One region of the Enterocloster clostridioformis genome, then DNA from elsewhere that is predicted to be linked to it. Evidence: riboswitches for the same ligand, from Rfam matches in the RefSeq annotation. Region 1 holds a riboswitch; the other holds the start of a gene.
The links. Region 1 has a riboswitch for lysine ahead of LA360_RS02245 (alanine/glycine:cation symporter family protein). Riboswitches for the same ligand answer to the same signal wherever they lie in the genome.
Positions count from the first base shown of each region.

Region 1 (15,936 bases):
CCACGTATCAGCGCTACAGCGCTGTCAGGAGCATGTGCGCAATGACGGGCGCGGAGGCAGCCAAGAGGCTTCTTGCCAATCAGGGAATTTATGACGTGACCGTGCGCCGCGTACCGGGTAACCTGACAGACCATTACGACCCCAGGAGCAAGACCGTGAACCTGTCCGACGCAGTGTATAATTCCACATCCATTGCAGCCATCGGAGTGGCGGCTCATGAGTGCGGCCATGCCATGCAGGACGCCAATGATTATTCCCCGCTGAGGATACGTGCGGCCCTGGTGCCGGCGGCTAATCTGGGGTCCCGGCTGTGCTGGCCTCTGATTATCATTGGACTTTTACTGGGAGGAAGCTCTGTCCTTTTGAATCTGGGCATCCTTTTGTTTTGCCTGGCAGTGCTGTTCCAGCTGGTGACCCTGCCTGTGGAGTATGATGCTTCCCACAGAGCGGTGAACCTTCTGGATTCCACCGGTATCCTGGTGGGGCAGGAAGTGGGACAGACCAGAAAGGTACTGAACGCGGCAGCCCTTACCTATGTGGCGGCAGCGGCAGCCTCCATCCTTCAGCTTCTCCGGCTGCTGATATTATTTGGCAACCGCAGGAATGACTAGGGTGGGAATTCATATTCAGACAGGCCCTGAGAGGAGAATATTCAGATGGCAAAGACCTTAGACAGAGGACTGGAAAACCGGGAGATTGTCCTGGACATATTGACGGAGGTGCTGGAACAGGGGGCTTTTGTTCACCTTGTACTGAACCAGGCCCTGCAGAAGTACCAGTACCTGGGCAAGGCGGACCGTTCCTTTATCACCCGGGCTGTGGAAGGAACACTGGAATACCTGATACAGATTGACGAAGTCATAAACCGGTATTCCAAGACAAAAATATACAAGATGAAGCCGTTCATCCGCAGTCTTCTGCGGATGAGCGTATACCAGATTTTATATATGGACCGCGTGCCGGATTCCGCTGTCTGCAATGAGGCGGTGAAGCTGGCGGTGAAACGTCATTTTTCCGGGCTCAAGGGCTTTGTGAACGGTGTGCTGCGGACTATTTCCAGGGAAAAGGAGAAACTGACCTTTGACACTCCTTCCCTGAGGTACAGTATCCCTGAGTGGATGTACGCCATGTGGGAAAAGGAATTTGGAAAAGAGAAGGCGGGGAAGATTGCCGCCTCTTTTCTTGAGGATAAGCCCACCTGGGTCAGGTGCAACCTGCACAGGGCGGACCGGGAGCGCATACTGGCTTCCCTTAAGGCGCAGGGGACTTTGGTCAGGGAGCTGCCTTTCATGGAGTCCATGATAGCCATTGACGGGTACGATTATCTGGAGGGGCTGGATGCCTTCCGGAAGGGCTGGATACAGGTACAGGATGTGACCTCTGCCTTTGTGGGGGAGATTGCGTCCCCGGAGAAAGGCAGTTATATTATAGATGTGTGCGCTGCCCCCGGAGGAAAGAGCCTCCACCTGGCGGATAAGCTGAGAGGCACCGGGATGGTGGAGGCCAGAGACCTTACATACCAGAAAACAGCCCTGATTGAGGAAAACATGGCCCGCTGCGGCGTGACCAACATGAAGACCCTGGTGTGGGACGCCCTGGAACCGGATCCGTCGGCCGCCGGGAAGGCGGATATTGTCATAGCGGACCTGCCCTGTTCCGGTCTGGGAATCATAGGGAGAAAGCCTGACATCAAGTACAACATGACGCCTGAGAAGCTTGAGGAGCTGGCGGGACTCCAGCGGGAGATCCTGTCTGTTGTCTGGCAGTATGTGAAGCCGGGCGGCCTTCTATGTTACAGCACATGTACCATTGACAGGCTGGAAAACCAGGACAATGCCGCCTGGTTAAGGGAGCGGTTTCCGCTTGTGCCGGTAGATTTGACAGACCGGTTTGGCGGCCTGCCTCAGGAGTCCTCGTTAAAGGAAGGTTGGATTCAGTTCCTGCCGGGGGTGAATCCCTATGACGGGTTTTTCATCAGCGTGTTCAGACGTGCGGAGGGTGAGTCAGGCCCGGATGGGATTTAGAGCGTGTTTTGGAGGGAGTTAGGTTGAAAGAAAAAATCAAAAAAATCGTAACTTAACAAGAGCACCAGTAAACTGCCGCCCCAAAGGATCCTATGGAATAAAGGGTATCAGGCCATAGCAGGAGGAGTAATCATATAGCCTCGTTTCTCTAAACGTTTGATGGCATTTCTGTCATACTGTTCCTGAAATTTCCGGTACATTTCTTCAGGAATAGCGGAATAATCCGTATCGGCAGGATTAAATACCTCCTGCTTTTGGAACATGTGGTAAATGCAAGTCAACACCATGCGTGCAATGGCAATGATTGCCCGTTTATGACCACGACGTTTTTTTATACGGTCATATTTGTATCTGAAGTAAGGGTTTTTACTCTTGATGGCAGCATTTGCACACTGAACCAGCAGAGGCTTTAAGTACACCCCGGCTCTTGAAACATGGACGCTCTTCTTTTTACCGGCACTTTCGTTATTTTCAGGAGCCAGCCCAGCCCAGGAGCACAAACGTTTTGAGGATTTGAATACCGCCATATCCACCCCGATTTCAGCAATGATAAAGGTGGCAGACTGCTCTGTAATTCCAGGAATTGTAGTAGCCAATTCGATAAATTTATGGTAAGGTTTAGCCAGGTCGGAAATCGTTTCTTCGAGAGTGGAGACGCACTCATTGATTTCATCGAAATGCTTTCTGCAGACCTTAATCTTAACGGATTGGTCACGGCGCAGTTCATAACCGATTATGGAGGTTACAACATCATCTGCCTTGTCCTTTGCTTTTTTAAGAAGCAGGGATTTACAGTATTCGGGGTCAAATACCTCACAGGTCAGGATATAGTCAACGATGGCGGTCGCTGATTTTCCAAAGGTATCTGAGAGGACGGATGCAAGGGCAATGTTGGAAACCGTAAGAGCATTCTGTAACCGGTTTTTCTCACTGCTGCGGTGGCCAATCAGTTTCTGCCGGTATCGGAACAATTCCCGAAGCATGCGAATTTCCTTACAGGGGATATAACTGGAAGGAACAATATCAAATTTAAACAGATCCGCAATCCAGGCGGAGTCTTTGTCATCGGTTTTCTGTCCTTTGATAGCCCTGACATACTTGGGGTTAGCAACGACAACGTGACAGGAATCCTCCAGGATATTAAAAATTGGAATCCAGTATTTACCAGTGGATTCGAGGCAGATCTCAGTGCAATTGAAAGAAAGAAGCCATTTTTTCAAAGAATTAAGATCGGAATTGAAGGTGGCGAACCGCTTTTTAACATAAGAAGTAACGCCCCTGTAGTCTGTCAGAGCAATGGTAGCGACAACAAATTTCTTGTGAACGTCCATGCCACAGCAGACAAAGTGTTTGATAGATAACATAAAACAGCCCTCCTAAGTAAAATAGACAGACATTGACTGGCTGTCCAGCAAAGAAAGACCTAAGGAATTGCTTTGACAATGATTAGGTTACGAGCTCAAGGCGTCACTGGTTTGTGCTTGAGAAGACAGCCGACACATGTTTTTATGCGGACTTGATCCCAAATGGAGGAACCGATTCTACTTCCTCCTCCGTGCTCTGTAGTGTATCTGTCTGAGGAGAGTTTAACATCAAAAATAAAATAGTGGAAGCACAAACTTGCTATTTCATAACTGTTTTGTGCCTAAGCGAAGCGAAAGGAATGAGAGTTTTTATGCTGGATTTATTGGACTGCAATGGAAAGAAAGATATAAAATCCATGACACTGGAAGAAGTGACAGCACAGATGGCTGCCCTGGGAGAGAAATCTTTCAGGGCAAAACAGCTTTATGACTGGATGCATGTGAAGCTGGCAGAGAAATTTGACGATATGAGCAGCCTGTCCAGGGAACTGAGGCAGAAGCTTAAGGAGAATTACAGCCTTACCTGCCTGAAGCTGGTGGATGAGCGCGTTTCCCAGGTGGACGGTACCAGGAAGTACCTGTTTGGCCTGGAGGACGGCCATGTGATTGAGAGTGTGTGGATGCAGTACCACCATGGCAATTCCGTGTGCATTTCCTCCCAGGTGGGCTGCCGTATGGGCTGCCGTTTCTGCGCGTCCACTCTGGACGGCCTGGAACGGAACCTGCGTCCTTCAGAGATGCTGGATCAGATATACAGGATCCAGTCCATCACCGGGGAACGTGTTTCCAATGTGGTGGTCATGGGGTCAGGGGAGCCTATGGATAACTATGACAATGTCATCCGCTTTCTGCGTCTGGTTTCCCATGACAAGGGGCTGAATATCAGCCAGCGGAGTCTTACCATATCTACCTGCGGGATTGTTCCGGGCATCCGGAAATTTGCACAGGAGGGTCTGGCGGTGACTCTGGCTCTTTCCCTTCATGCGCCCAATGACGAGGTGAGGAAAACCCTTATGCCCATAGCGGGCACCTATAAACTGCATGATGTGCTGGAGGCCTGCCATTACTATTATGAGAAGACAGGCCGCCGTCTTACCTTTGAGTACAGTCTGGTGCGGGGAGTCAACGACAATTTGGATGAGGCCAGGGCTTTGGTGAAGCTTATCAGGGATCAGCACGGCCATGTGAATCTGATTCCGGTAAACCCCATCAAGGAGCGGGATTACGTCCAGTCAGGCCAGAAGGCCATACAGGAATTCAAAAATCTTCTTGAAAAAAACGGTATAAATGTTACTATTAGAAGAGAAATGGGCCGGGATATAGGCGGAGCCTGCGGCCAGCTGCGCAGAAGCTATAAGGAAGCTTCGGCAGCACCCCAATGCACGGAAGGAGAGGGATGACCATGGAAGCATACGCTTTGACAGACATTGGCCGGGTCAGAACCATGAACCAGGACTATATTTATTCCTCACCGGAAAAGGTGGGCTCCCTGCCTAACTTGTTTCTGGTGGCAGACGGCATGGGCGGCCACAGGGCCGGCGATTATGCCTCACGGTTCGCGGTGGAGAATCTGGTGATATACATAAACAGGGCAGGGGACGGCTCTCCTGTCATGCAGTTAAAAAAGGGCATCGAGGCTGTGAATGGGATGCTGTATGAAGAATCCTTAAAAAGGGAAGAACTGAAAGGGATGGGGTGCACCCTGGTAGCCGGCGTGGTGGAGGACAATATCCTCTATGTGGCCAATGTGGGAGACAGCCGTCTCTATCTCATTCACGGTGATTCCATCCGGCAGATCACCAGGGACCACTCCTATGTGGAGGAGATGGTGGCCATCGGCCAGATGAGAAGAGGAAGCGAGGATTACAACAGGCGCAAAAACATCATCACCAGGGCTCTGGGAATCGGCAGGGAAGTGGAGCCGGATTTTTTTGAGGTGGATTTGGAGGAGGGGGATTACATCCTGCTCTGTTCCGACGGTCTCAGCAACATGCTGGAGGACCAGTCCATGTATGACATCATCACAGGAGAGGGAAGCCTTAAGGAAAAGGCAGCCCTTCTTATAGAGGCGGCCAACCGTCAGGGAGGCGTTGACAACATTGCGGTGGTACTTGTAAATCCGTCAGGAAGGGAGGCAGGCGTATGTTAACTCCCGGAACATATCTCCAGAACCGTTATGAGATTCTGGAACGCATTGGCTCAGGCGGCATGTCCGTGGTGTATAAGGCACGGTGCCATACCCTGGACCGTCTGGTTGCCATCAAGGTATTAAAAGAGGAATTTGCCTTTGACGAGAATTTTGTAAGCAAGTTCAAGATGGAGGCCCAGTCAGCGGCGCGCCTGTCCCACCCAAATATTGTAAATGTCTATGATGTTGTGGATGAGGATGTGTACCATTATATTGTCATGGAGCTGATTGAGGGCATCACCCTTAAGAATTATATAGAGAACAAGGGCTATCTGGAGAGCAAGGAAGCCATTGGAATCGCCCTTCAGGTGGGCCAGGGCATTGCGGCTGCCCATGAACAGCACATCATACACCGCGACATCAAGCCTCAGAACATGATTATATCCAGGGACGGCAAGGTGAAGGTGGCTGACTTTGGCATTGCCAGAGCCGTGTCTTCCCAGACCATGAACGCTACGGCTGTGGGCTCTGTCCACTATATTTCGCCGGAGCAGGCCAGGGGCGGCTACTGCGACGAGCGCAGCGACATTTATTCCTTTGGCATCACCATGTATGAGATGGTAACCGGGCGTGTACCCTTTGAGGGGGATAACACGGTTACGGTGGCCCTGGCCCATCTGGAAGAACCGGTGACACCGCCCAGCCAGTGCGTGCCGGACATGTCCCGCGCCCTGGAGCAGATTATATTAAAATGTACCCAGAAACGCCCGGACCGCCGCTATTCATGTGTAGCGGATGTGATTGAGGACCTGCGTACCGCCCTGATGGACCCGGACGCGGACATTTATGCCCGCAAGGACGGGGAAGAGGATGAGTTTGGCAAGACCAGGCCCATCACAAGGGAAGAGCTGAACAGCATCCAAGGAGGCAGGAAGACCTATCCTGAGGAGACCCTTGAGGAACCGGAGGAGGAACAGACGGAGCATCCGGACAGGAAACGGTCCAGGGATCAGCACAAAAAAGACGGGCGCATCCACACCCGGAAAAAGAATGATGGGGATGATGTAAGCACTCAGTTTGAGCGCATCATCACGGCCTTTGGCATCGTGGCTGCCATCATTATCGTGGCGGTGGTGCTGTTTGTATTTTCACGGCTCACCGGGCTTTTCAGGCAGAGCAGCAGTAAGCCAGCCACAGAGACCGTTGCCATGACCACCGAAGGTTCCACCACCGTGGTGGACATCAACACGGAGGACCAGATAAATATGCCCAGCGTCCTGGGACTGCCCCAGGATATGGCCAGGGAAAAACTGAAGGAGAGCAGCCTGGTGATGGAGGTCACAGGCAGCGAGTATTCCGATAACTATGCGGAAGGCCAGGTTATGGGCCAGGATATCCTGGCAGGAACGGTGGTGAAGAAGTGGAGTACCGTGGGAGTGACCATCAGCAAGGGAAGCGATAAGGTGGACTTAAATGCCATGGACCTGACCCAGATGACAGGGGAGGATGCCAGGCTTCTGCTGGAGCAGAAGGGACTGACTGTAGAGGTCAAAGAGGAGAACAGCGACACTGTCATAAAGGGCAATGTGATTCGTTTCAGCCCTCAGGTGGTGAAGGTGGGCGAGGGCGTCAGCCTCTATGTGAGCAAGGGTTCACAGAACGTGGAGGGACGGGTTCCCAATCTTCAGGGACAGACTTCCACATCGGCGGACGCCCTTCTGGCAGGAGCAGGACTCTTAACAGGCAATGTAACCGCGGAAGCCAGCGATACGGTGGAGGAGGGCCTGGTTATCAGCCAGTCAGAGCTTCCGGGAACCATACTTCCACCGGGCACGGCAGTGGACTATGTGGTCAGCGGGAAGCCTGCACAGACCCAGGCTTCAGATGAACGGTATTACATCGGCTCCATTGACGAGGCATGTTCCCTGAGCAACTATATAGGACCGGCTTCCCAGACCAGCAGCGTGCGTGTGCTGATCCGCCTGAACCAGACCAATGATGAGGGCGCTTCTGTTTATACGACCCTTATGAGTCCAAGGCTGGTTGTGGGCGCCCAGACCGTACCCGTGGTATTCCCCAGAATCAAGGGGGCGTACGGCGTGGACAGCGGTATGGTGGAAGTGGTGGATGCAGATAATTTAACAGTAATCAAGTCCTATCCGGTGGCATTTTTCCCGGTAGGATAAGAGGCGTATATGACAGGTAAGATAATCAAAGGAATTGCAGGCTTTTATTACGTCAATGACGGCAGGAACCATGTGTACCAGTGCAAGGCAAAGGGGGTGTTCCGCAGCCGCAAAATCAAACCCCTTGTGGGGGACAATGTGGAGTTTTCTGTTTTGGATGAGGAGGAGAAGGAAGGCAATATTGACGCCATCCTTCCCCGTTCCAACGTTCTCATACGTCCGGCTGTGGCAAATGTGGACCAGGCCCTGGTAGTGTTTGCCATCACCCATCCGGAACCCAATCTGAATCTTCTGGACCGTTTTCTGGTGATGATGGGAATTCAGAGCGTGCCGGTCACCATCTGTTTTAACAAGGTTGATCTGGGGGAGGCCGGGCTTGTGGATAAGTACCGCGCCATCTATGAGAGGGCAGGGTATGAGGTCCACTTTGTCAGCACCTACGACGATACGGGACTGGAAAAAATGAGAAAATTTCTCAGAGGAAAAACCTCGGTGCTGGCAGGACCCTCGGGCGTTGGAAAATCCTCACTGACCAACTGCATCCAGCCCCAGGCTGCCATGGAGACAGGAGATATCAGCCGCAAGATTGAGAGGGGACGCCATACCACCCGTCATTCTGAATTGTTTTATGTGGAAGAGAAAACCTACATGATGGATACACCGGGATTCAGTTCCATGTTCATTGACTTTCTGGAACCCGGAGAACTGAAACATTATTTCCCGGAGTTCGGGCCATATGAGGATGAGTGCAAATTCCTGGGATGCGTCCATGTGGGAGAGCGGGTCTGCGGCGTGAAGGAAGCCCTTAAACGGGGGGATCTGAGCCGCAGCCGGTATGACAATTACATCCTTATGTATGAGGAGCTGAAAAATAAAAGGAGGTACTAGACATGTATTACAAATTAGCGCCGTCTATTCTTGCGGCTGATTTTACCCGCTTGGGGGAACAGGTGAAGGAGGTATACGGGGCAGGCGCCGAGTATCTTCATTTGGATGTGATGGACGGGGCCTTTGTGCCCAGCATCTCCTTCGGCATGCCGGTAATCAAGAGCCTGCGCCCTTGCACCAGGGCTGTTTTTGACGTGCATATGATGGTGGAGGAGCCGGGACGCTATGTGGAGGATATGAAGGACTGCGGGGCGGATGTCATAACAGTCCAGGCCGAGGCCTGCACACATCTGGACCGTGTGGTGAACCAGATTAAGGAAGCCGGACTGAAGGCCGGCGTTGCCTTAAATCCCGCCACTCCGGTGCGTTCCCTGGAGTGCATCCTCGGGCAGCTGGACATGGTTCTTATCATGACCGTGAATCCCGGTTTCGGAGGCCAGAAGTTCATCCCTTATACCCTTAACAAGGTACGCGAACTCAGGAACATGCTGAATGAGCAGGGGTTAAAGACGGACATCCAGGTGGACGGCGGCGTAAATGCGGGAAATGTCCGGGAAATCATAGACGCGGGCGCCAATATATTTGTGGCTGGTTCCGCTGTTTTTGGCCGGGACCCGTCTGCCAGAACAAGAGAATTTATGGATATTTTAAAGGAATATGAGAAATGAAGCGTTGTCTGATTATAACCGGCGGAAAACTGGACCTGTCCTTCGCCGGTTCTTTTTTGGGACAGGAAACATTTGATAAAATCATTGCGGTGGATGCGGGACTGGAGGCCGTGAAAGCCCTGGGACTGGAACCGGATATGATAGTGGGTGATTTTGACACGGTAAAGCCGGAGGTACTGGCATATTACAGGAGGATGGAACATATTGTATGGGATGCCCGCCAGCCGGAAAAGGATGAGACAGACACGGAGCTGGCCCTCTTAAAGGCCCAGGCCACGGGATGCTCCGAGGTGGTGGTGCTGGGGGCCACCGGCGGCCGCATGGACCATACGCTGGGCAACATCCATCTGCTGTTTCCCTGCCTGCAAAAGGGAATGGAGGCATATATCCTGGACAGCCAGAACCGTATCTACCTTATTGACGGGGAACGGACCTTTAAGAGGAATGAGGCCTGGGGAAATTATATTTCCTTCCTGCCGCTTACCCAGGAGGTCAGAGGCATTACTCTCACCGGCTTTAAGTATCCTCTCCATGAGAAGGACATTGAGATAGGGACAAGTCTCTGCATCAGCAATGAGCTTGCGGGGGAGGAAGGTACCATTACCTTCACGGACGGGGTTCTGATTGTGGTGGAATCCCACGACTGACAACTCTGATAGAAACATTTGTTTTTGATAAAACTGGACTGGCCAAAACTTCTCAAACTGGATATTTAAAACATTCCACCTTAGTGATACCATAGGTGGCATGAATGAATGCAGTTGATGCAGAGAGAAATATACAATATGAGGAGAGAATTTATATGAAGACATCCAGTGCAGTGACAGCAGGCCATAGGGGCCTGGAGGACGGCCGTATCTACAAGCTGGCCCTGACCGGCCTGTTTGCGGCATTATCCTATGTGGTTTTTACATTTTTACAGATTAAGATTACCCTTCCCGGAGGCGACGCCACTTCCATCCATCTGGGCAACGCGGTCTGTGTCCTGGGAGCCCTGATATTAGGGGGCTTTTACGGCGGACTGGGCGGGGCCCTGGGAATGACCATTGGGGATTTATTTGACCCCATCTATGTGGTATACGCGCCAAAGACCTTCCTGCTAAAGCTCTGTATCGGCCTGATAACCGGTCTGGTGGCCCACAAAATCGGCAGAATCAATGAGAGCTCTGATAAGGGCCATGTGTTCCGTTTCGCGGTGGCGGCCTCTGTCTGCGGTCTGCTGTTCAACGTGATATTTGACCCGCTGGTGGGTTATTATTACAAGCTGGCGATTCTGGGCAAACCGGCAGCGGAGCTGGTGCTGGCCTGGAACGTTGCCTCCACCTCCATCAATGCGGTGATGTCTGCCGTTGCGGCGGTGGTCATCTACATGCCCCTTCGCAGTACACTTATAAGGGCCGGACTTTTTGACCGGTTCAGATGACAGGAGATTTGACATGAGTGTTTACCGACAGAAAAAGATTGCCATGATTAATGATTTATCCGGATACGGCCGCTGTTCCCTGACAGTGGCTATTCCCATTTTATCTGCCATGAAGGTCCAGTGCTGCCCCATACCCACCTCCATTTTATCCAACCACACAGGTTTTCCTGTCTATTTCTTTGACGACTATACGGAGAAGATGGGGGAGTTTATTCACAAGTGGAAGGAGCTGGAGCTGACCTTTGACGGCATTGTCAGCGGCTTTTTGGGTTCCGAAGCACAGATTGAGATTGTGATGGATGTCATACGGCAGTTCAGGCAGGAAGACACAAAGGTAATCATAGACCCCATTATGGGGGACCACGGGGAAACCTACGCCACCTATACACCGGCTATGTGCAGCCGTATGAAGGAGCTGGTATCCATGGGTGATATCGTGACTCCAAACCTGACAGAGGCGTGTATCCTGACCGGACGGACCTACCGCAGGGATGGATGGAGCAGGAAAGAGCTGGGGGAGCTGGCCGGGGAAATCCAGGCCATGGGACCGGAATGCGTGGTCATTACAGGTGTAAACCAGGGCGGCTTCATCATGAATGTGGTGGCAGAGGGCGAGAGGACAGCTTTCCCCAGAACCAGGCGGGTGGGCCATGAGCGGCCGGGAACAGGGGATGTATTTTCCTCCGTTGTGTCGGCTGCTGCCGTAAGGGGATGGAGCCTGGACAGCGCTGTGCGTCTGGCGGCCTCATTTGTAAAAGCCTGCATCGCCAGGTCGGAGGAGCTTGACATCCCCATTGCCAATGGCGTGTGCTTTGAGGAACTGATGGGTGTGCTGGTCCGCGCGGCGGACAGCAGACATGAGGCGGGAAAGCTGGCGGAACGCGCAGACAGTCCGGACAGTCAGGGCGGGCCGGGAAATGTTGAAAAACGTTGACAGCTTCAGCTTTAAATAGTATGATGTTAAGGCAATGTTAAAATATAGGATGCGATAGAGGCGCGGTAAGCATTAGTATCTGTGTGATAATGGATGCCATCCACAGGGTGGCCGACAGCGGGGATTTTTGTCCCGGAGGCCGGCAGGCCGGAGAACACAGGGAAAGGGATTACTGCCGAAACAGATTCTGTCTGCCGGCGGAATGTGTTGGGATGCAGTCAAACAGGCTGCATACTCTCACTTTTAAAGTGGTGGCGCTATTGGCTGGATTTTCTTAAGCAGATACATGATTATGGAAAGCAATGGCCTGGGGTCATTGCTTTTTCTGTACAGTGCCGGAACGTGTCTGGCAGTGCCCCATGGGCCGCCATGGTATCGCAATCCAGAACCAATAGGGGGAATTAAGAAAATGACAGAATTTTTAAACTGGTTAAACGGTGAAATCATATGGGGGCCTCCTCTGATTGCGCTCATCATCATTACGGGTATCTACGTGACGGTCCGATCCAGATTCTTCCAGGTATGCCACCTGGGGTACATCTTTAAGAGGACCCTTGGATGCATCCTGAGAAAGGACCATGCCGCCGATGAAAACGACAAGGGACTTTTAAGCCCTTATGAAGCGATTGCAACGGCTGTAGGCGGTTCTGTGGGCTTTGGCAATATCGCCGGAGTGGCGACAGCCGTCACCACAGGCGGACCTGGAGCAGTGCTCTGGATGTGGCTGACAGCCTTCATGGGCATGCTGATTAAGCAGGTGGAGGTTACTCTGGCCGTGTATTACCGCCGTACGGACGAGGAGGGAAATCCATACGGAGGACCTACCTATTACATGGAGTACGGTCTTGGGGAGGAGCGCCGCTGGGGTAAGAAATGGCTTCCTCTGGCCTTTGTGTTCGGCCTTGGCATATTCTCCACCTTCTTTATCAGCGCATCCAACTTTACCACGTCAGAAGTGCTGGCCCAGTCCTTTGGCATTCCCCAGGAACTGGCATCCCTGCTGCTGGTGGTGTTTATCTATGCCCTGATCTGGAGAGGCGTTAAGAATTTGAGCAAGATATTTGTGAAGCTGGTGCCGGTTATGAGTCTGGGGTACCTGATTTTCGGCCTGCTAATCATTGTGCTGAACATCGGCAACCTGATTCCCACCATTGGCTCCATCTTTACCCAGGCCTTTACGGGTACAGCCGCCATGGGCGGATTTGCCGGAGTCACGGTGTCCAAGGCCATTGCCACCGGAATGCAGAGAAGCGTTTATTCCAATGAGGCCGGCTGGGGTACAAGCCCCATGGTCCACGCCTCCAGCAAGACACGCCATCCCGTGGAGCAGGGACTCTGGGGCTCCTTTGAGGTATTTGTGGACACCTTTATTGTGTGTACTATTACAGCGCTCAGCGTGCTGATTACCGGTGAATGGACCTCCGGGGCAACCAATGCAACTCTTGCCCTCAATGTGTTCCAGCACAATCTGGGATTTTTCGGCACCGTGTTTATGACGGCCGCCATGGTGATTTTCTCCGTGACCACTTCCGGAGGCTGGTATGTGTACTATGAGGCGACCCTGCGTCATTTGGCCATGAACCATCCCACGGTGAAGAAATGGCTGCTGCGCATGTTTAAGTATTTTTATGCCCTTCCTCCCTTTTTACTTACCCTTTACCTGATTCATGTAGGTGATTTGAGCATATGGACCCTGGTGGACATCACCAGCGGTATCCCAACTTTCATCAATGTGTTCGTCGTGCTTATCCTGTCAGGCACATATTTCAGGCTTCTGAAGGATTACAAGGCCCGCTATATGAATATCGGAACACTGGAAGATAGGGATATGCCGCTGTTCTATGAGGATAAAAAGAAGCTGGAGAAGACGGAATAAGGAGAGGGACGACATGAGGACAATATACCGGAATGGAGCCGTATACACAGGGGAGCTTCCCCTGTGCCAGGCCTTTGTGGTGGAGGATGGAAGGTTCGTCTGCGCAGGCACCGACGAGGACGCCCTGGCCATGAAGGAATCAGGAGATGAAGTAAAGGACTTAAAGGGAAGGTTTGTGTGCGCGGGCTTTAATGATTCCCACATGCACCTTTTGAACTATGGAAATGCCTTACGCGCAGCGGATTTGTCACAGCACACCCACTCCCTGGCCGGGATGAAGGAATATATGAAGCAATTTATCCGGGAACAATCCCCAAAGCCCGGCGTCTGGGTAAGGGGCAGGGGATGGAATCACGATTACTTTGAGGATGAAAAGCGGTTTCCCAACCGTCATGATCTGGATATGATATCCACAGATTACCCTATCTGCCTCACAAGAACCTGCGGCCATGCCTGTGTGGTGAATACCATGGCCCTTCATCTGTCAGGCATCACAGGAAACACGCCCCAGGTGGAAGGCGGGCTCTATGAGGTGGACGAAAGCGGGGAGCCCAACGGAATATTCCGGGAAAATGCAATGGACCTGATCTACGGATGCCTGCCTGAGCCCGCCAAAGAGGACATAAAGGAAATGATACTGGCAGCGTCCAAGGCTCTCAACCGTTATGGAGTCACTTCATCCCAGACAGACGATTTGCTGGCTTTTAACAATGTGCCCTATGAACGGGTGCTGGAAGCATACCGGGAACTGGACGCAGAGGGAAGAATGACAGTCAGGGTTTATGAACAGTCCCAGTTTACGAATCTGGATGCGCTGAAGGGATTCGTGGAAAAAGGATATAACACGGGCTGGGGAAATCATTGGTTTAAGATTGGTCCCCTTAAAATGCTGGGAGACGGTTCCCTGGGAGCCAGGAGCGCCTATCTCAGCCAGCCCTATGCAGACGATGCCTCCACCCGGGGAATTCCCATTTTCACCAGACAGCAGTTCGAGGACATGGTGGGATATGCAAATTCCCATGGGATGCAGGTGGCCGTCCATGCCATAGGGGACGGAATTCTGGATGATATCCTGGCAGCCTACGAAAAGGCCCTTTCCCAGTGTCCCAGAAAGGACCACCGGCACGGCATTGTCCACTGCCAGATTACTAGGCCGGACCAGCTTGATAAATTTGCGAAACTGTCCCTGCACGCATACTTCCAGTCTATTTTCCTGGATTATGACATCCACATCGTGGAGGAACGAATCGGAAAGGAGAGGGCGGCGTCCAGCTATCATTTCAGGACCCTTTATGAAACCACCCATGCCTCCAACGGCTCCGACTGCCCGGTAGAGCTGCCGGATGTGATGAAGGGAATACAGTGCGCGGTCACCAGGACAACGGTGAAGGACCATGTGGGCCCATACCTACCGGAACAGGCACTGGATATAAAGCAGGCCCTGGATTCCTTTACCGTGGAGGGCGCCCACGCATCCTTTGAGGAAGAAGTGAAGGGGCGGATTGCGCCAGGGATGCTGGCAGATTTTGTGATACTGGGAGCCAATCCCTTTGAGACCTCTCCTGAGGAGCTGGCCGGCATTCCGGTGGAAGCCACTTACGTGGACGGCGTATGCCGGTACAGCAGGGAGGCGGAAGGAAAACAGCAGCAGGAAAACAGCAGCAGGAAAAACAGAAAAAGGGCTTTTATTTCATGGTAAAATGTTATATACTCTTTAACAGTACAGGAATACCTGTCCAGAATTGGAAGGTATTATATCAAGGAAATCCAGGAGGAATACCATGTTAGATTTAAGATTCGTAAGAGAGAACCCGGACATTGTAAAGCAGAACATTAAGAATAAATTCCAGGACAGCAAGCTGCCGCTGGTGGACGAAGTGATTTCACTGGACACGGAGGCAAGGGCCACACAGAAGGAAGCCGATGATTTAAGGGCCAGCCGCAACAAGCTGTCCAAGCAGATAGGCATGCTGATGGGCCAGGGGAAGAAGGATGAGGCAGAGACCGTGAAGCAGGAGGTCAACGCCAATTCCGCGCGTCTGGCGGAGCTTGAGGAAAAGGAAGGACAGCTTTCTGAGAAGATTACCAAAATCATGATGACCATTCCCAACATCATCGACCCAACCGTGCCCATCGGCAGGGACGACAGTGAGAACGTGGAAGTGGAGCGGTTCGGTGAGCCCGTGGTACCGGATTTTGAGATTCCTTACCACACAGATATTATGGAGCGGTTTAACGGTATTGATCTGGACGCGGCCAGAAGAGTGGCGGGAAACGGTTTCTATTACCTGATGGGCGATATTGCCAGACTTCATTCCGCAGTGATTTCCTATGCAAGGGATTTCATGATTAACCGCGGATTTACCTACTGTGTACCTCCTTTTATGATCCGCAGCAATGTGGTCACAGGCGTCATGAGCTTTGCCGAGATGGATGCCATGATGT
Region 1 covers NZ_JAIWZC010000001.1:490,206-506,141, forward strand. Annotated here, with positions in the region: gene LA360_RS02190 (zinc metallopeptidase) at 1-611, shown strand, start outside; gene rsmB (16S rRNA (cytosine(967)-C(5))-methyltransferase RsmB) at 657-2,024, shown strand; gene LA360_RS02200 (IS110 family RNA-guided transposase) at 2,132-3,388, opposite strand; gene rlmN (dual-specificity RNA methyltransferase RlmN) at 3,700-4,788, shown strand; gene LA360_RS02210 (Stp1/IreP family PP2C-type Ser/Thr phosphatase) at 4,791-5,537, shown strand; gene pknB (Stk1 family PASTA domain-containing Ser/Thr kinase) at 5,531-7,702, shown strand; gene rsgA (ribosome small subunit-dependent GTPase A) at 7,712-8,590, shown strand; gene rpe (ribulose-phosphate 3-epimerase) at 8,593-9,258, shown strand; gene LA360_RS02230 (thiamine diphosphokinase) at 9,255-9,905, shown strand; gene LA360_RS02235 (ECF transporter S component) at 10,061-10,681, shown strand; gene LA360_RS02240 (pyridoxamine kinase) at 10,695-11,615, shown strand; lysine riboswitch at 11,663-11,883, shown strand; gene LA360_RS02245 (alanine/glycine:cation symporter family protein) at 12,025-13,491, shown strand; gene LA360_RS02250 (amidohydrolase) at 13,505-15,190, shown strand; gene serS (serine--tRNA ligase) at 15,273-15,936, shown strand, end outside.

Region 2 (15,936 bases), 650 kb from region 1:
TATACAGGCCATTGTGGAAAATATACGCCAGGATATGACGGCAAATATCTATCAGAGCCTGGTGGACAGGGGACTTCAGCTGTGGAACGCAGGCAATAAGACAGAGGCCATGGATTATTTCCAGGCCAGTCTGACCATAAAACCGGATAATCCGGAAGCTCTGTTCTATGTGGGGCGTCTGTACCAGGATGCCGGCGACACGGACAATGCCAATTCCATGTTTGACAAAGTGGTCAATGAATTCCCGGATTCCGAATATGTGGACCGGGCAAAGAATGCCAGGGGTTATTAATTTAAACGGTTTTTCAGGAAAGATACTACAGATGATAAGAAATATATCTTTTGTGGTATCTTTTTTATAATTTATAGGCACTGAGAAAGGAGTATGGAGGGATGGAACAGACAACGTTTACGTATGAGGCCAGGGAGCAGATGCTGGTGATTCACCTTCCGAAGGAGCTGGACCACCATAACTGCAGGAACCTGAAACGGGATACGGACCTGCTGCTGGCAGAGAATTACATCAATCGGATTGTATTTGATTTTACCCACACATCATTTATGGATTCATCCGGCATCGGGGTGCTTTTAAACCGCTATAAGCAGATGGCGGCCAGCCGGGGAACCGTGGCCTATTACGGGGCAGGACCCCAGGTCAGGCGGATACTGGAGATGGGCGGGGTAAGCCGCCTTATCAAAGGATATGAAGACAGGGAATCAGCAATAAAGGGATGAAAAAGATGGAGGATAAGAAGATGGAGACAAACAGAGAGCATATGAGGCTGGAAATGGAGAGCCTTTCCCGGAATGAGGAGTTTGCCAGGGTGGTGACGGCCGTGTTCATGAGCAGGCTGGACCCCACCCTGGAGGAAGTGGATGATGTAAAGACAGCCGTATCCGAGGCAGTGACTAATGCAGTCATACATGGCTACAGGGGCGGCCGGGGAACCATATATCTGGACTTGACCGCAGATTTGGAGGAACGGGTCCTGACTGTGGCAGTGGAGGACCGCGGTGTGGGCATAGCGGATGTGAAACAGGCCATGGAGCCCATGTTCACCACGGATCCAGAGGGAGAGCGCTCCGGCATGGGCTTTTCCTTCATGGAGGCATTTATGGACCAGGTAGAGGTGGAGTCCCAACCAAATCATGGCACATTGGTGACAATGAAGAAATCCATCGGCAGGTGACGGCGATGGATGAGACCATGAAATTAATCAATATGGCTCACGCGGGGGATAAAGCGGCAAGGGACCAGCTGGTCATGGACAATGTGGGACTCATATGGAGCATTGTCAGGCGGTTCTCAGGCCGGGGATATGAGATGGAGGATCTGTTCCAGATTGGAAGCATCGGACTGATTAAGGCCATTGACAAATTCGACACAGGGTTTGACGTGAAATTTTCCACCTATGCAGTGCCCATGATTGCAGGGGAAATCAAACGCTTTCTCAGGGATGACGGTATGATCAAGGTCAGCCGCTCCATCAAGGAACTGGGGGTTAAGGTCAGGGCCGCCAGGGAGGAAATGACATACAGCCTGGGCAGGGAGCCCACCATTGAGGAGATAGCAGGCAGACTGGGCACCAGCCGTGAGGAGGTGGCGGCGTCCCTGGAGGCGGCAGCTGAGGTGGAGTCACTGTACCGTCCGGCTGACAGCGGAGATGAAAATTCCACCTATCTTATGGATCGGCTGGCCCAGGACAACAATGACCATGAGGATTTGTTAAACCGAATGGTTTTAAAGGATTTGATGGAGGGACTTGAGGAAGATCAGAGGGAAATTATACTGCGCAGATATTTTTACAATGAGACCCAGACCCAGATTGCCGGCGAGCTGGGCATTTCACAGGTACAGGTTTCACGGCTGGAAAAACGTATATTGAAAGAAATGAGGAAAAAACTGTAAACAAAATCCGTAAGGTATAAAAAGTTCCATGGAAGTCATACTAGATACCAGAAACCAATTAACTTTTCTTGAAAAGGATGTGATTCTTATGGGTTTTGGTAAACGAGTATGTGAACTGCTTGCAGTCATAGCCTCCCTTCTCCTGATAGGGGCCCTGGTATGGTATCTGTCCTCAGGTTTCGGAGACAGGGGATATGAAAAGGAAGGGACGCTGGTGTGGGAGGAGACGGACGAGTCTTCCATGGAAGAGGAAGCATGTCCGGCCTTTGTGACTGACCCTGTGTCCATGATGTTCGGACAGCAGGAAATCCAAAGGAGCGGAAGAGGACTATGAACCATACAGTCTATTTAAAACTAAATCAAATCACGGAGCTGACTCACAAGGATGTTGTCTTAAAGGACGTGGCCCAGGTTTACTGCGACGACCAGAATGTGATGAACAAATGCAACTCCATGAAGGTCATGACCGTGAAGGTGGATGCCAAGCGGCGCTATATCATGAGCGCCCTGGATGTAATCAATAAGTTAAAACAGCTGGACTCCACCATTGATGTAAACAACGTGGGGGAGACGGATTTCATCATTGCCTACAAACCGCCTTCCCCGCCTGCTTACATCTGGCAGTGGACCAAGACCATATTTGTCTGCCTGGTGTGCTTTTTCGGCGCAGCATTTGCCATCATGACCTTTAACAATGACGTCAGCGTCACCGATGTGTTCAGCGAGGTGTTCAAGCTGGTCATGGGCTATGAGTCCGGAGGTTTTACCGTGCTGGAGGTAAGCTACTCCGTGGGTCTGGCCGTGGGTATCGTCGGTTTCTTCAACCATTTCGCAGCCATAAAACTGAATACGGACCCCACGCCGTTAGAGGTGGAAATGCGCCTTTATGAGGACAATATCAGTAAGACCCTGATTGCCAATGACAGCAGAAAGGAGTCTAAAATTGATATTACTTAAAAAATGTTTGCTGGCGTTCTTCGGTCTGTGCGCCGGCGGCATCATTGCGGCCGGCGTATACGCGTTCCTTGCTATTATCGGCGTGTTTGTGCGTCTCATGGGAAAGACCGGTACAAGGAAGCATATTTTTCTGTATGAGACAGTGATTATTCTGGGCGGAGTCCTGGGAAATATACTGGATATTTATGAGTTCCCCATTTATATGGGGCCCTATCTGGGCACCCTGTTCATATGTGCGTACGGACTGTCCGTTGGGATTTTCGTGGGCTGTCTGGTCATGTCTCTGGCAGAGACACTGAAAGCCCTTCCGGTTATCAGCCGGAGGATTCATCTGGCCGTGGGGCTTCAATATCTGATATTTGCCCTGGCCGCGGGGAAAATGGCGGGATCTCTGGTATATTTTTGGAATCATATGGCTTCCCTTGGATGACGGGGCCAAAGATGATGAGCCAAAAAGGGTTTGGGCTGTCCGCATCCGGATTTTGAGAGGAGTAAACAAATGGAAATTGATAAGAAAAAGTATGAGGAGTACGTGAAACAGGTGACTCCCACCCACAGCCTGGCAAAGAACATGGCTGCGGCCTTCCTGGTAGGCGGAATCATCTGCGCGCTGGGACAGTTTGCCCTGAATTTCATGATGAACAACATGGGCATGGACCAGGAGACAGCCGCGGCCTGGACCCTGCTGGAGCTGATTCTTTTAAGTATCCTGCTGACCGGATTTAATATCTATCCAAAGATTGTGAAGTTCGGGGGAGCAGGCGCCCTTGTGCCGATAACAGGGTTTGCCAATTCCGTGGTGGCTCCGGCCATTGAGTTTCACTCGGAGGGCGAGGTGTTCGGCGTTGGCTGTAAGATATTCACCATTGCCGGGCCGGTGATTTTGTATGGGGTTTTGACCAGCTGGGTGCTGGGGCTGATTTACTGGATTGGGAGATTGATGGGGATTTTTTAAACGCGCATGGACTGGGAAATATTTCCTGGTCCATATTTTTCTTTTCGGAAACATGCAGTTGACATTTTATGGTTTCTCTGATATATTATACTAGTTAGTCATGACTAACGAAAAGCAAAGGAGAAAGCGGCATTGGCGTGTTTCCTGAAAAAGCACGGACTCATACAGGTGCGGTGCAATAAGGACTGGGGAGCTGTTGTTAAGGAGAAGTACAGAGCTCTGGCCGGGGCGGGGCTGGATACAGTGGCTGATATGCGGTGCCCCGTGGCAGGCGGGATGGCAGCGGATTACCGGCATAGGTATGAAGAACAAGGCCCCGGAGAGCGAAGCCAGGGGGAACAGGGTCCTCACCTTGTAATACCGGACATTGAACCGATTCTGATTCATTGTGCCAGGGAAATCAGCGGGAGAAGGGATTTATGTGACGGACAGAAACTGATTACCACGCCCTGCCAGGCCCTGGCAGATGCAGGCAATGCCTTAAAACTTAAGGACACCAGGTTCCTGGCATGGAACGGGCTTTTGAAGGAATTGGGAGACACGGTGGAGGGCGCCTGCGCGGAATATGCGGTACAGGAAGGTACCTTGAGGGGGAATCGTGGAAACAGGCCAGGCTGGTGGAGATGCTCTGCTGTCATATGGGATGCCACAATGGGGATGGAGTGACCACAGATGAAAAGTAGGCGGAAAAAGATAATTGTGCCCATGATAGGGATTGGGGCGATTCTGCTTATATGGTATGGGGTCTGCCGGGCGGAGCTGTTTAGCGCCTACGTGCTGCCGCATGGCCGTTTCGTGGAAGCCCAGAAGCGCGTTGCGGCATTTATGAAGGATAACCAGGATGAGGCCCTTCAGATTGTGGCAGAGGAGCTGGATTTGGACGAAGAAGCGGTAAGGGAAATGTATGCCTGCTATGATTTTTCCATGGATGTTACCGATGAGGATAAGAAAGGCTTTCAGAAAACAGCTGATTTCATGCTGGAATCCGGCATGATAGAGGAAGAACTGAATGTAAATAGTTTGTTTTTGTAAATATCCGTGATAAGCAGGCTGCCTTTTGGTTCTTTTATTTTTGAGTATTTTTCCGGAAACGAGGGATACTGTAATTATTATATCCTGTCACAGGAAGGAGAGTACATGAAATGGGACAGATGAAAGGCAAGGCAAGTATTGAATTTGAACATCCCCCGGTCATCATAAGTGCTGGCTCCGTCGTAGGAAAAAAAGAGGGGGAAGGCCCTCTTGGAAGCCTGTTCGACGAGATAGAACTGGACGATATGTTTGGAATGGATAATTGGGAACAGGCGGAGAGCACCATGCAGAAGAAAACCGCGGATCTGGTCATTGAAAAGGGCGGCATACGAAAGGGTGATCTGCGCTATCTGTTTGCGGGCGATCTGCTGGGGCAGCTCATAGCCACATCCTTTGGCACCGTGGATTTGGAGATACCTCTTTTTGGGCTTTACGGGGCCTGCTCCACCATGGGGGAGGCATTGGGATTGGGTGCAATGGCGGTCAACGCGGGATATGCGGACCAGGTCATGTCCATGGCGTCCAGCCATTTTGCCACCGCGGAAAAGCAGTTTCGTTTTCCACTGGCCTATGGGAACCAGAGGCCGCCCTCTGCCACATGGACTGTTACAGGCTGCGGCGCCGTGGTTCTGGCCGGAAACCGGAAGGATGGTATGGCCCGCATCGCAGGCATCACAACCGGACGCATGGTGGACATGGGCGCCAAGGATTCTATGAATATGGGAGCAGCCATGGCCCCGGCAGCGTTCCACACCATTGAACAGAACCTGGAGGATTTCCAGGTCAATGAGACCTGGTATGATAAAATCATCACAGGGGATCTGGGAGAAGTGGGAAGGACCATCCTGCTTGAGTTTATGAAGAATAAGGGAAGGGACTTAAGCCAGCTTCACATGGACTGCGGTATGGAGATATACGATAAGGAACAGCAGGACACCCATGCTGGCGGAAGCGGATGCGGCTGTTCCGCCGTAACCCTGTGTTCCTACATCCTCCCAAAGGTACAGGACGGCACCTGGAAGCGGGTTCTGTTTGTACCCACCGGGGCCCTGCTGTCCTCTGTCAGCTTCAATGAAGGACAGAGCATACCGGGCATTGCCCACGCAGTCGTCATTGAACATATAGACAGTTAAGGAGGAAATGACATGGACTATTTAAAAGCATTCATCGTGGGAGGAATTATCTGCGCCCTGGTGCAGATTCTGCTGGAAAAGACAAAGATGATGCCGGGACGGGTTATGGTCACCCTGGTAGTCAGCGGCGCCATACTGGGAGCCATAGGGCTTTATGAACCCTTTGCGAAATGGGCGGGGGCAGGGGCTACCGTACCTCTTCTGGGCTTTGGAAACACCCTCTGGAAGGGCGTAAAGGAGGGAATTGGAGAGGATGGGCTTCTGGGCATCTTTAAGGGCGGATTCACAGCCAGTTCTGCGGGAATATGCGGCGCATTGGTATTCGGCTATCTGGCGTCCCTTGTGTTTAAGCCGAAAATGAAATGATGAAAATGAATATGGAAAGCATGAAAGTAATAAAGGCGTCATAACAAAAAACCGGGACACAGCTGTCATCTGACGGCTTTCGTTCCGGTTTTTAACATGACTTTATATCTGTCAGTACTGGATTTTTAAATAGTCTGCTAGTAAGGCCGGTTCCCCGGACCAAACCCTTCCGTGGTTTCCGGCGAGGTCTGGTAACCCGGACCGATAGGTGTCACGGTAGGACCTGTATTTCCGGGCTCATTGATGTTGGGCGGAATGATGGTGGAAACGTCGGAGTGGACGGTGCAGTAGCCCGGGATAGCAAATACGGAATCATCCGTAGCTCCCTCCTCGCCCTCCGGCAGTGTCATGCATACCCTGGTAGTCTTTGTGGGACAGTAGGGAGTGGGGCGCATGCCTGATTCCGCGCATACGGTAACCTCCACATGCTTGTCGCAGACTTCCGTGGGGGCGGTTCCCTTAGCAAAATACTCGGTGTAGACGGCATTTCCCCTGGGGTCGTGGTTGCAGACACCGGAGACAGCCCTCTTGCCGGATTTGCGGCAGATTTCCGCAGTCTCGATACTGTCCGGCACCGCAAAGCCCGGGTCTGACATGCCCTCGTGGACACGGTTCATGATGTTGCGCCAGATGTCCTTGTGGAAGCTGGTTCCGCCGTTGTTCACGCCGCCGTGCTTAAGCTTCTGGTTGTTGTCACATCCGCCCCATATGCCGGCGGTGTAATAAGGCGTATAGCCCACGAACCATACATCGTTGTTGGAGGTGGTTGTGCCGCTCTTGCCGGCCGCAGTCATGCCTGTCAGGGCAGCGCGGGTACTGGTGGAGTTGATGGACACGCCCGGCCGGGTGAATTTGCGGTTGCTCTTCATGGATTCCGACATGGCATCCGTTAAAAGGAAGGCAGTGGAATCCTTTAACACCTGCTTTGTCTCCGGTTCATTGTCTATGAGGACCTTTCCGTTGTGGTCCAGTATCTTGGTGAAGAAACGGGGCTTTGTGTACACGCCGCCGTTGGCAATAGCGGCATAGGCTGTGGTCAGCTCCAGGTTGGAAACGCCCTTTGTGATGCCGCCCAGGGCGGTGGCTGCTCCCAGGTCATCCTTTGTAAGGGAGGTAATGCCCATGTTTTCTGCGTACTCCACGCCAAGCTGTGGCGTGACTGTCTCCATAAGGCAGCGCACAGCCACAATGTTCATGGAGTAGATGATGCCGTCCCGGATGCTGGAGTAACCGGTAAAGCCATAGCCGGAATTCCACCAGTTCCTGAAGGTCTTGGTTCCTATGGTGTAGGGCGCGTCGTAGTAGACCGTGCCCAGGGTGGCGCCGCAGGCATCCAGGGCGGGCGCGAAGGCCGTGATGACCTTAAAGGCGGAGCCTGGCTGGCGGTATACGTTGCTGGCGCGGTTCAGGGTAAGACTGGCTGTCTTTTCGCCGCGGCCGCCGCACAGCGCCTTGACCTCGCCTGTGTGCTGATCTAATAGAACGAAGGAGGCCTGGGGCTGTAAAATCAGATTCTGGCGCTCTCCGATGATTTCATCGCCATCCTTTAATAGCCATGCCTTATACTGGTCAATGTCGTCCTGGACCGCTTCCTTGGAGGCGTAGAGTCCCTCAAAGGAGGAATCTCCCAGCACGCTTTTGCGGAAGGTGCGCAGGTTCTCCTCTGAATAGTGCTCCGTGGTGCCGTCCGCGTGAGTAATGGAGAGCCTGTACTCCACGGAATACTTGGCAACGGAATAGTTGTCCGGGTTATTGATCTCCTCGTCCACAATGGCCTGTAAGGCGGGATCCTGAGTGGTATAAATCTGCAGTCCACCGGAATACAGGAGATTGCTGGCCTGGCTTTCCGTGTAATCCAGCTTTTCCATCAGGGCGTTTATGACCTGTTCAATGAGCTCGTCCGTAAAATAGCTGTAGTGGCTGTTGATTCCCTTGGTGGCTGTATCCACGTTCTGTATCCTGTCGTATACATCATCAGCCAGGGCTTCTTCCTGCTGGGCCTTGGTGATATAATCCTGCTCATACATATACTGGAGTACGATTCTCCGGCGCTCCGCATTGTTTTCGCGTCCTGATATGGGATTGAGTCTGGAGGGATTCTTGGTGATGGATGCAAGCACGGTACACTCGGAGAGAGTCAGGTCGGAAACGTCCTTGTTGAAATAGCGTTTGGCCGCCACCTTTACTCCCAGGGTGTTGTTGCCCAGGTTGATGGTGTTGAGATAGTTGGTGATAATCAGCTTCTTGGTATCTTCCTTGCTCATGCCTGAATTCTTTTCCAGCTGCACGGCAAGGTACTGCTCCTGCAGTTTACGCTCAATCCTGGCACCCCAGCCGGATTCCATTCCTCCGGAGAACACGTTGTTCTTGATGAGCTGCTGTGTTATGGTGCTTCCGCCGCCCGCATAGTCGTCGCTGACAATGCCCTTAACGGCCCTGGCAATGGAACGGATGTCGATGCCGTTGTGGGTCCAGAAACGGGAATCCTCAATGGCTACGAATGCGTTTACCAAATCCTTTGGAAGTTCATCGTAGGTGGCTTCCTCGCGGTTGGAACCGCTGGTGACCAGGGTATCCGTCAGGTTCCCGGCGGAGTCGTATACTGCGGTGGCAAAACGGCTGGGCTGAATATTTAGAATATCAACGGAAGGGGCATTATCTATAATGCCTTTAACCATACCGAAACCGATGGAGGCGCCCACTACTGCCAGAAACAAAAACAGGACAAAAAGCGCCTTAAATATATTAAGGAGCAGCCTTGAAGCGTATTTGCCCGATTTAGAGTGGAGAGACTTAAGCCTGCGCTCAGCCTCGTACTTTCCATAGTTCATAGATTCTCCTTTTCGTACATAATCTGAATGGGATCCGCCCCCCTGCGGACCCTTATACCTATCTTGTAGATTATACACCAGTTTTGTAAAATTGAAAAGGTTTAAATATGCCCTTGCCATCGCCTGATATCTATATTATGATAAAAAATAGGTAAAAAATGTCGAAAGGTGGGGATGGTAACCCACAAATAACCGTAAAGGAGCCGTAAAAGTGGTAGATAGTTACAAAATTCTGTACAAGGGAGGATCAGGAGAGCTGGTGGAGAAGAAGTCGCGCTTCATAGCGGACCTGCGCCCGGTGGCTTCAGAGGAGGAAGCCCTGGAATTTATAGAGGAAATCAGAAAGAAATACTGGGATGCAAGACATCACTGTTTTGCCTATATTATAGGAGACAGGGGACAGTCCGCACGGTGCAGCGACGACGGGGAGCCGTCCCAGACAGCCGGGAAACCCATGATGGATGTGCTGGCAGGGGAGGAGCTCCACGATGTGTGTGCCGTTGTAACCCGGTATTTCGGAGGCACCCTGCTGGGTACGGGGGGACTGGTGCGGGCGTATTCCGGTGCTGTCAAGGAAGGAATTAAGAACTGTGTCATCCTGGAGAAAAAGCTGGCTGTCCGTCTGAACATCACCACTGATTACAGCGGGGTGGGCAAGATTCAATACATTGCGGCCCAGGGAGGGATCGACACCCTGGATACCCAGTATACGGATAAGGCCGTGTTTACCTTCCTGGTTCCCATAGCGGAGGAGGGAAGATTTACGGCCCAGATTACGGAGGGAACGGCAGGAAAGGCTGTCATACAGAAAGTGGATGAGGTTTACTACGGCCTTGGCGACAGCGGTCTGGTGGTGTTTTAGGAGGAGGAATGTGATAATGGAGATGGAAATGAAAAAACTGGGATTTGGAACCATGAGGCTTCCCGTGTTAAATCAGGAGGACCCGGCGGCGGTGGATTTGGAGCAGCTGCAGCTGAATTACATAGACTGGGACAGCCCCAATATCCAGTCCCGCCAGTGCTGCGAGGTGTGCCGCAGATACGGGAAGGATGTCATAGTCATGGAGCCGGTCAAGGGAGGGACCCTGGCTGATGTGCCCCGGTAGGCCAGGGACCTGATGGAGGCCCATGCTCCGGGCATGACGCCTGCGTCCTGGGCTGTCCGCTTTGCCGCCAGCCGTGAGGGCGTCATTATGGTGCTGTCAGGCATGTCGGATTACAGCCAGCTCCTGGACAACACAGCCTATATGCAGGACTTTGTTCCCCTGACTGAAAAGCCGGGGACTGCATCGGCTGCCGCAGATGCGAGGCCATATGCCCGCAGCACCTGCCCGTGGTACAGCACATGAAGGAAATAGCAGAGGTGTTTGAGCCGGCCAAATAGGGCGCCGGGATAGGGAAAAACAGCGGCAATCAGCGGAAATGGTGTAAAATCCCTTGCAATCTCAACACACCAATGCTATACTATAAAACCGTGGCTGTAGACGTATATAATAAGGAAGAGTAATCACTATGAAGATGAAAAGAGAAGATGTAAGAAATATCGCTATCATTGCCCATGTAGACCATGGTAAGACCACATTAGTAGACCAGCTGCTGAGGCAGAGCGGCGTGTTCCGCGCGAACCAGGAGGTACAGGAGCGTGTTATGGACTCCAATGACCTGGAGCGTGAGAGAGGAATCACCATCCTGTCCAAGAACACGGCTGTATTTTATAAAGACACAAAAATCAACATCATCGACACGCCAGGGCACGCTGATTTCGGCGGGGAGGTGGAGCGCGTGCTAAAGATGGTGGACGGCGTTGTGCTGGTAGTGGATGCCTATGAGGGACCCATGCCCCAGACAAAGTTCGTGCTTCAGAAGGCGCTGGATCTGAACCTGTCCGCCATTGTATGCATCAACAAGATTGACAGGCCTGAGGCCAGACCCGCGGATGTCATTGACGAGACGCTGGAGCTGATGATGGACCTGGATGCAACGGACGAGCAGTTAGACTGCCCCTTTATCTACGCATCTGCCAGGGGCGGATTCGCAAAATACAAGATTGAAGACCCGGAAGTGGACATGAGCCCTCTGTTTGAGACCATCATAAACCATATCCCGGCTCCGGAGGGAGATCCGGACGCGGAGACTCAGGTACTCATAAGCACCATTGACTACAATGAATTCGTAGGCCGGATCGGCATCGGACGTGTGGACAACGGGGGACTTAAGGTGAACCAGGAGTGTGTTCTGGTGAATCATCACGAGCCGGATAAGTTTAAGAAAATCAAGATAGGAAAGCTCTATGAGTTTGACGGACTTAAGAGGGTGGAGGTGCAGGAGGCCGGTATTGGTTCCATTGTTGCCATCTCCGGTATTGCGGATATCCATATCGGCGATACCATCTGTACCCCTAATAATCCGGAGTCCATTCCGTTCCAGAAGATATCTGAGCCCACTATTGCCATGTATTTCATGGTAAATGACAGCCCGCTGGCAGGCCAGGAGGGTAAATTTATCACCTCCCGCCATCTGCGTGACCGTCTGTTCAGGGAGCTGAACACGGATGTAAGCCTGCGGGTGGAGGAGACGGATTCCGCAGACTGCTTCAAGGTGTCCGGCCGCGGTGAGCTGCACCTGTCCGTTCTGATTGAAAACATGCGCCGCGAGGGCTTTGAGTTTGCTGTCAGCAAGGCGGAGGTGCTCTACAAATACGATGAGAGAAACCGCAGGCTGGAGCCCATGGAGCTGGCTTATGTGGATGTGCCTGAGGAATACACAGGCGTCGTCATCCAGAAGCTGACCAGCCGCAAGGGCGCCCTTCAGGGTATGAGCCAGGCGGCAGGCGGCTATTCCAGGCTGGAATTCTCCATTCCATCCAGAGGACTCATCGGCTACCGCGGTGATTTCCTGACAGATACAAAGGGAAATGGTATACTGAACACTATTTTTGACGGATACGCAGAGTACAAGGGCGATTTGTTCTACCGTCAGACCGGCTCCCTTATTGCCTTTGAGGCAGGCGAGGCCATTACCTACGGTCTTTTCAATGCCCAGGAAAGAGGTACCCTGTTCATAGGACCGGGCGTCAAGGTGTACTCCGGAATGGTAGTGGGCCAGAGCCCTAAGGCAGAGGACATTGAAATCAATGTCTGCAAGACAAAGAAGCTGACCAACACCCGTTCCTCCAGCGCTGACGAGGCACTTAAGCTGACACCTCCTAAAATTATGAGCCTGGAGCAGGCTCTGGACTTCATTGATACGGATGAGCTTCTGGAGGTGACTCCGGAGAGTCTGCGCATCCGCAAGAAGATTCTGGACCCAACCCTGAGAAAGAGGGCTTCTTTTAAGAACAAATAGATAAAAATCGACATTTTGTAAGCGAAATGGCGAATCCTGTCGAACGATTCTGGCGGGATTCGCCTTATTTTTTGTTCTATTATGGCATTTCCCCTCATAAACTATCAATGTGCCGTACAAAAGCAAGAGAATAAAAGGATGAAACAAGTAAAACGGCAGAATGAGAAATATTTTAGAAGCGAAGAGGAGATGTACTATGTCAGAAAAAATGATTGAAAACAACAGGGTAAGCGTCATCGGAGAAATCGTGTCGGGATTTACCTTCAGCCATGAAGTCTTCGGAGAAGGATTTTATATGGTGGATGTGGCTGTCAACAGACTCAGCGAGCAGGCGGACATCATTCCCCTGATGATATCCGAGCGCCTCATAGACGTACATAAAGACTATTCAGGCTGCACCGTGGAATCCATAGGCCAGTTCCGTTCCTACAACCGGCATGAGGGAGTCAAGAACCGGCTGATGCTGTCCATCTTTGTGAGGGAAATCCATTTCATTGAGGAATTCACGGATTACACCAAGACCAATCAGATATTCCTGGACGGCTATATCTGCAAGCCGCCTATTTACAGAAAAACTCCTCTTGGACGGGAGATCGCAGATATTCTTCTGGCTGTGAACCGTCCTTACGGCAAATCAGATTACATACCCTGCATCAGCTGGGGACGCAACGCGCGCTTTGCTTCCAGCTTCGAGGTGGGCACCAGGGTAAGGGTTTGGGGCCGTGTGCAGAGCCGCGAGTACACCAAGAAGCTCAGCGAGACAGAGTGCGAGAAGCGCATTGCATATGAAGTCTCAATCAGCAAGCTGGAATGTGACGAGGCTTGAACAGAAGATGCTACGGACGCTGTCATCTGACGATTCCTTTTGAATATCTTTTGAAAAATGTAAGAAATATTTGCAATATTGGCTAAACTATGCTATTATGAGCAAGTCCAATTGTTCTTAAGAAAAAGCAAGTAAAGCATGAGGTGCAAGATGATGAAAGAGAGCATGATACAGGTTATCTGTGGACCGGGACGCGGTAAGACCACCAGTGCCATTGGAAGGGGGCTCACCGCGCTGACCAAGGGAAAGTGTGTCTATATGGTACAGTTCCTTAAGGGCGCCCTGGATGCGGATAACATGGAAATCATACAGCGTCTGGAACCGGAATTTAAAATGTTCAGATTTGAGAAGACGCCTGTTTTCTTTGACCGGCTGACGGAAGAGGAGAAGGCAGAGGCAAGAATCTGTATCCTGAACGGCCTGAATTTTGCCAGGAAGGTTCTGGTGACAGGGGAGTGTGATGTGCTTATCCTGGATGAGATTCTGGGAATCCTGGACGAGGGAGTGATATCTGGCGAGGAGCTGTGCGCCATCATAGCCCAGGCCAGGAATGCGCAGATACAGCTGATCCTCACAGGGACCATATATCCTGAGTGCCTGAACGGCCATGTAGATGAGGTCACAAGGATTCAGACAAGATATGAGTGATTTCCTGTTGACAGACTGTTGGCAGGGTGATAATATAATACCAACAATCATAGAGTAGAGGTTGCGTTAATCATGAGTAGATAAGCCGGATGTGGCAGGCACAGGCGATGGCTTAGGGAAAGGGAGAAACGCCGAAGAGGAAGCGTTCCTTGTTCACGCCCCCTCTGGGCATATGGTTAAGAGCCGTATGACTGTCATCCGGGTGGATGGAGAGCTACCAAAGAACGTGGATTAGACACTGGAATCATACGTATATGGAAGGGCTGACATTTACCTCAGCCCTTTTTTGTTTCCAAGAAAAGTACGTCCGGGTTTCATTTTCTATGGGGAAAAGCACACTGTGATTGAATCAAGAAAAAAGGAGAGAATATAGCATGGCACTTTTTGAAGGAGCAGGTGTAGCACTGGTGACCCCGTTTAAGGAAAACGGTGAAGTGAATTACGAAAAACTGGAGGAGATTGTAGAAGAGCAGATTGCGGGCGGCACGGACTCCATTATTGCCTGCGGTACCACAGGCGAAGCCTCCACCATGACCCATGAGGAGCATCTGGATGTGATTGAGTACATCTGCAGGGTGACAAAAAAACGGATTCCTGTGGTTGCAGGGACCGGCTCAAACTGTACGGAGACAGCCGTCTATCTCTCCGCGGAGGCAGAGAAGAGAGGGGCGGACGGACTTCTTCTGGTGTCACCATATTATAATAAGGCTACCCAGAAGGGGCTTATGGCCCATTTTACGGCTGTTGCGGACGCGGTGAAGACTCCCGTTATCCTCTATAACATTCCGGGCAGGACAGGCGTCACCATTAAGCCTGAGACCATTGCGGCCCTGTGTAAGGACGTGGATAATATTGTGGGGGTTAAGGAGGCCAGCGGCAACTTTTCAGCCATTGCCACTCTTATGAGTCTGTCAGACGGCAAGGTGGATTTGTACTCAGGCAACGATGACCAGATTGTGCCCCTTCTCTCCCTGGGAGGCAAGGGGGTTATCTCCGTGCTGTCCAATGTGGCTCCGCGCCAGACCCATGACATCTGCGCTTCCTACTTTGCGGGGAATGTAAAAACCAGCGCCAGCCTTCAGTTAAAGGCCATACCGCTGATTACGGAGCTCTTTAGCGAGGTAAACCCCATCCCTGTAAAGGCTGCCATGAACATGATGGGCAAGGGCGTGGGACCGTTACGCATGCCTTTGACTGAGATGGAGCCCCAGAATCAGGAGAAGCTTAAGAGGGCCATGGCGGATTACGGTATCCTGTAGGGAAGATTCCGGGAAAGGACGGTATACCAATGGTAAAGATGATAATGCACGGCTGCCGCGGGGCCATGGGACATGTAATTACAGGTCTGGCGGCAGAAGACGAAGATATCCGGATTGTTGCAGGCATCGATGTGCGGGAGGGAACGGATTTGGGATATCCTGTGTTCCCTTCCCTGGACCAGTGCAGCGTGAAGGCGGACGTGATTGTGGATTTCGCATCCCCAAAGGCAGTGGACGGCCTCCTGGCCTACAGCTGCAGAGAGCAGGTTCCCGTGGTCCTCTGTACCACAGGGCTCTCGAAGGAGCAGCTTAAGTCAGTGGAAAAGGCCAGCGAAAAGACGGCTATCCTGCGCTCCGCCAACATGTCCCTGGGAGTAAACCTGCTGCTCAAGCTGGTGGGCGACGCGGCCAGGGTACTGGCAGGATCCGGCTTTGACATGGAAATCGTGGAAAAGCACCATAACCAGAAGGTGGATGCACCCAGCGGCACAGCCCTGGCCCTGGCAGATTCCATGAACCAGGCCATGGACGGGCAGTACGCCTATACCTGTGACAGAAGCACCAGACGGGAAAAGAGAAATCCGAAGGAAATAGGAATTTCGTCCGTCAGAGGCGGTTCCATAGTGGGTGAACACGACGTGATATTTGCGGGTAGGGACGAGGTGGTCACCTTCA
Region 2 covers NZ_JAIWZC010000001.1:1,143,318-1,159,253, reverse strand. Annotated here, with positions in the region: gene LA360_RS05840 (tetratricopeptide repeat protein) at 1-292, shown strand, start outside; gene LA360_RS05835 (STAS domain-containing protein) at 394-735, shown strand; gene spoIIAB (anti-sigma F factor) at 756-1,190, shown strand; gene LA360_RS05825 (SigF/SigG family RNA polymerase sporulation sigma factor) at 1,196-1,909, shown strand; gene LA360_RS05820 (hypothetical protein) at 1,998-2,243, shown strand; gene LA360_RS05815 (stage V sporulation protein AA) at 2,240-2,866, shown strand; gene LA360_RS05810 (stage V sporulation protein AB) at 2,853-3,296, shown strand; gene LA360_RS05805 (SpoVA/SpoVAEb family sporulation membrane protein) at 3,366-3,821, shown strand; gene LA360_RS05800 (hypothetical protein) at 3,954-4,487, shown strand; gene LA360_RS05795 (substrate-binding domain-containing protein) at 4,494-4,853, shown strand; gene spoVAD (stage V sporulation protein AD) at 4,964-5,986, shown strand; gene spoVAE (stage V sporulation protein AE) at 5,999-6,352, shown strand; gene LA360_RS05780 (transglycosylase domain-containing protein) at 6,490-9,183, opposite strand; gene LA360_RS05775 (YigZ family protein) at 9,395-10,045, shown strand; gene LA360_RS05770 (aldo-keto reductase family protein) at 10,062-10,289, shown strand; partial or broken gene LA360_RS31070 (hypothetical protein) at 10,302-10,397, shown strand; gene LA360_RS31065 (hypothetical protein) at 10,472-10,567, shown strand; gene typA (translational GTPase TypA) at 10,696-12,528, shown strand; gene LA360_RS05750 (single-stranded DNA-binding protein) at 12,725-13,354, shown strand; gene LA360_RS05745 (cob(I)yrinic acid a,c-diamide adenosyltransferase) at 13,505-14,002, shown strand; lysine riboswitch at 14,050-14,227, shown strand; gene dapA (4-hydroxy-tetrahydrodipicolinate synthase) at 14,377-15,261, shown strand; gene dapB (4-hydroxy-tetrahydrodipicolinate reductase) at 15,291-15,936, shown strand, end outside.
Region 2: it holds a riboswitch for lysine, as region 1 does, so the genes downstream of both, dapA (4-hydroxy-tetrahydrodipicolinate synthase) here and LA360_RS02245 (alanine/glycine:cation symporter family protein) in region 1, are expected to answer to the same signal.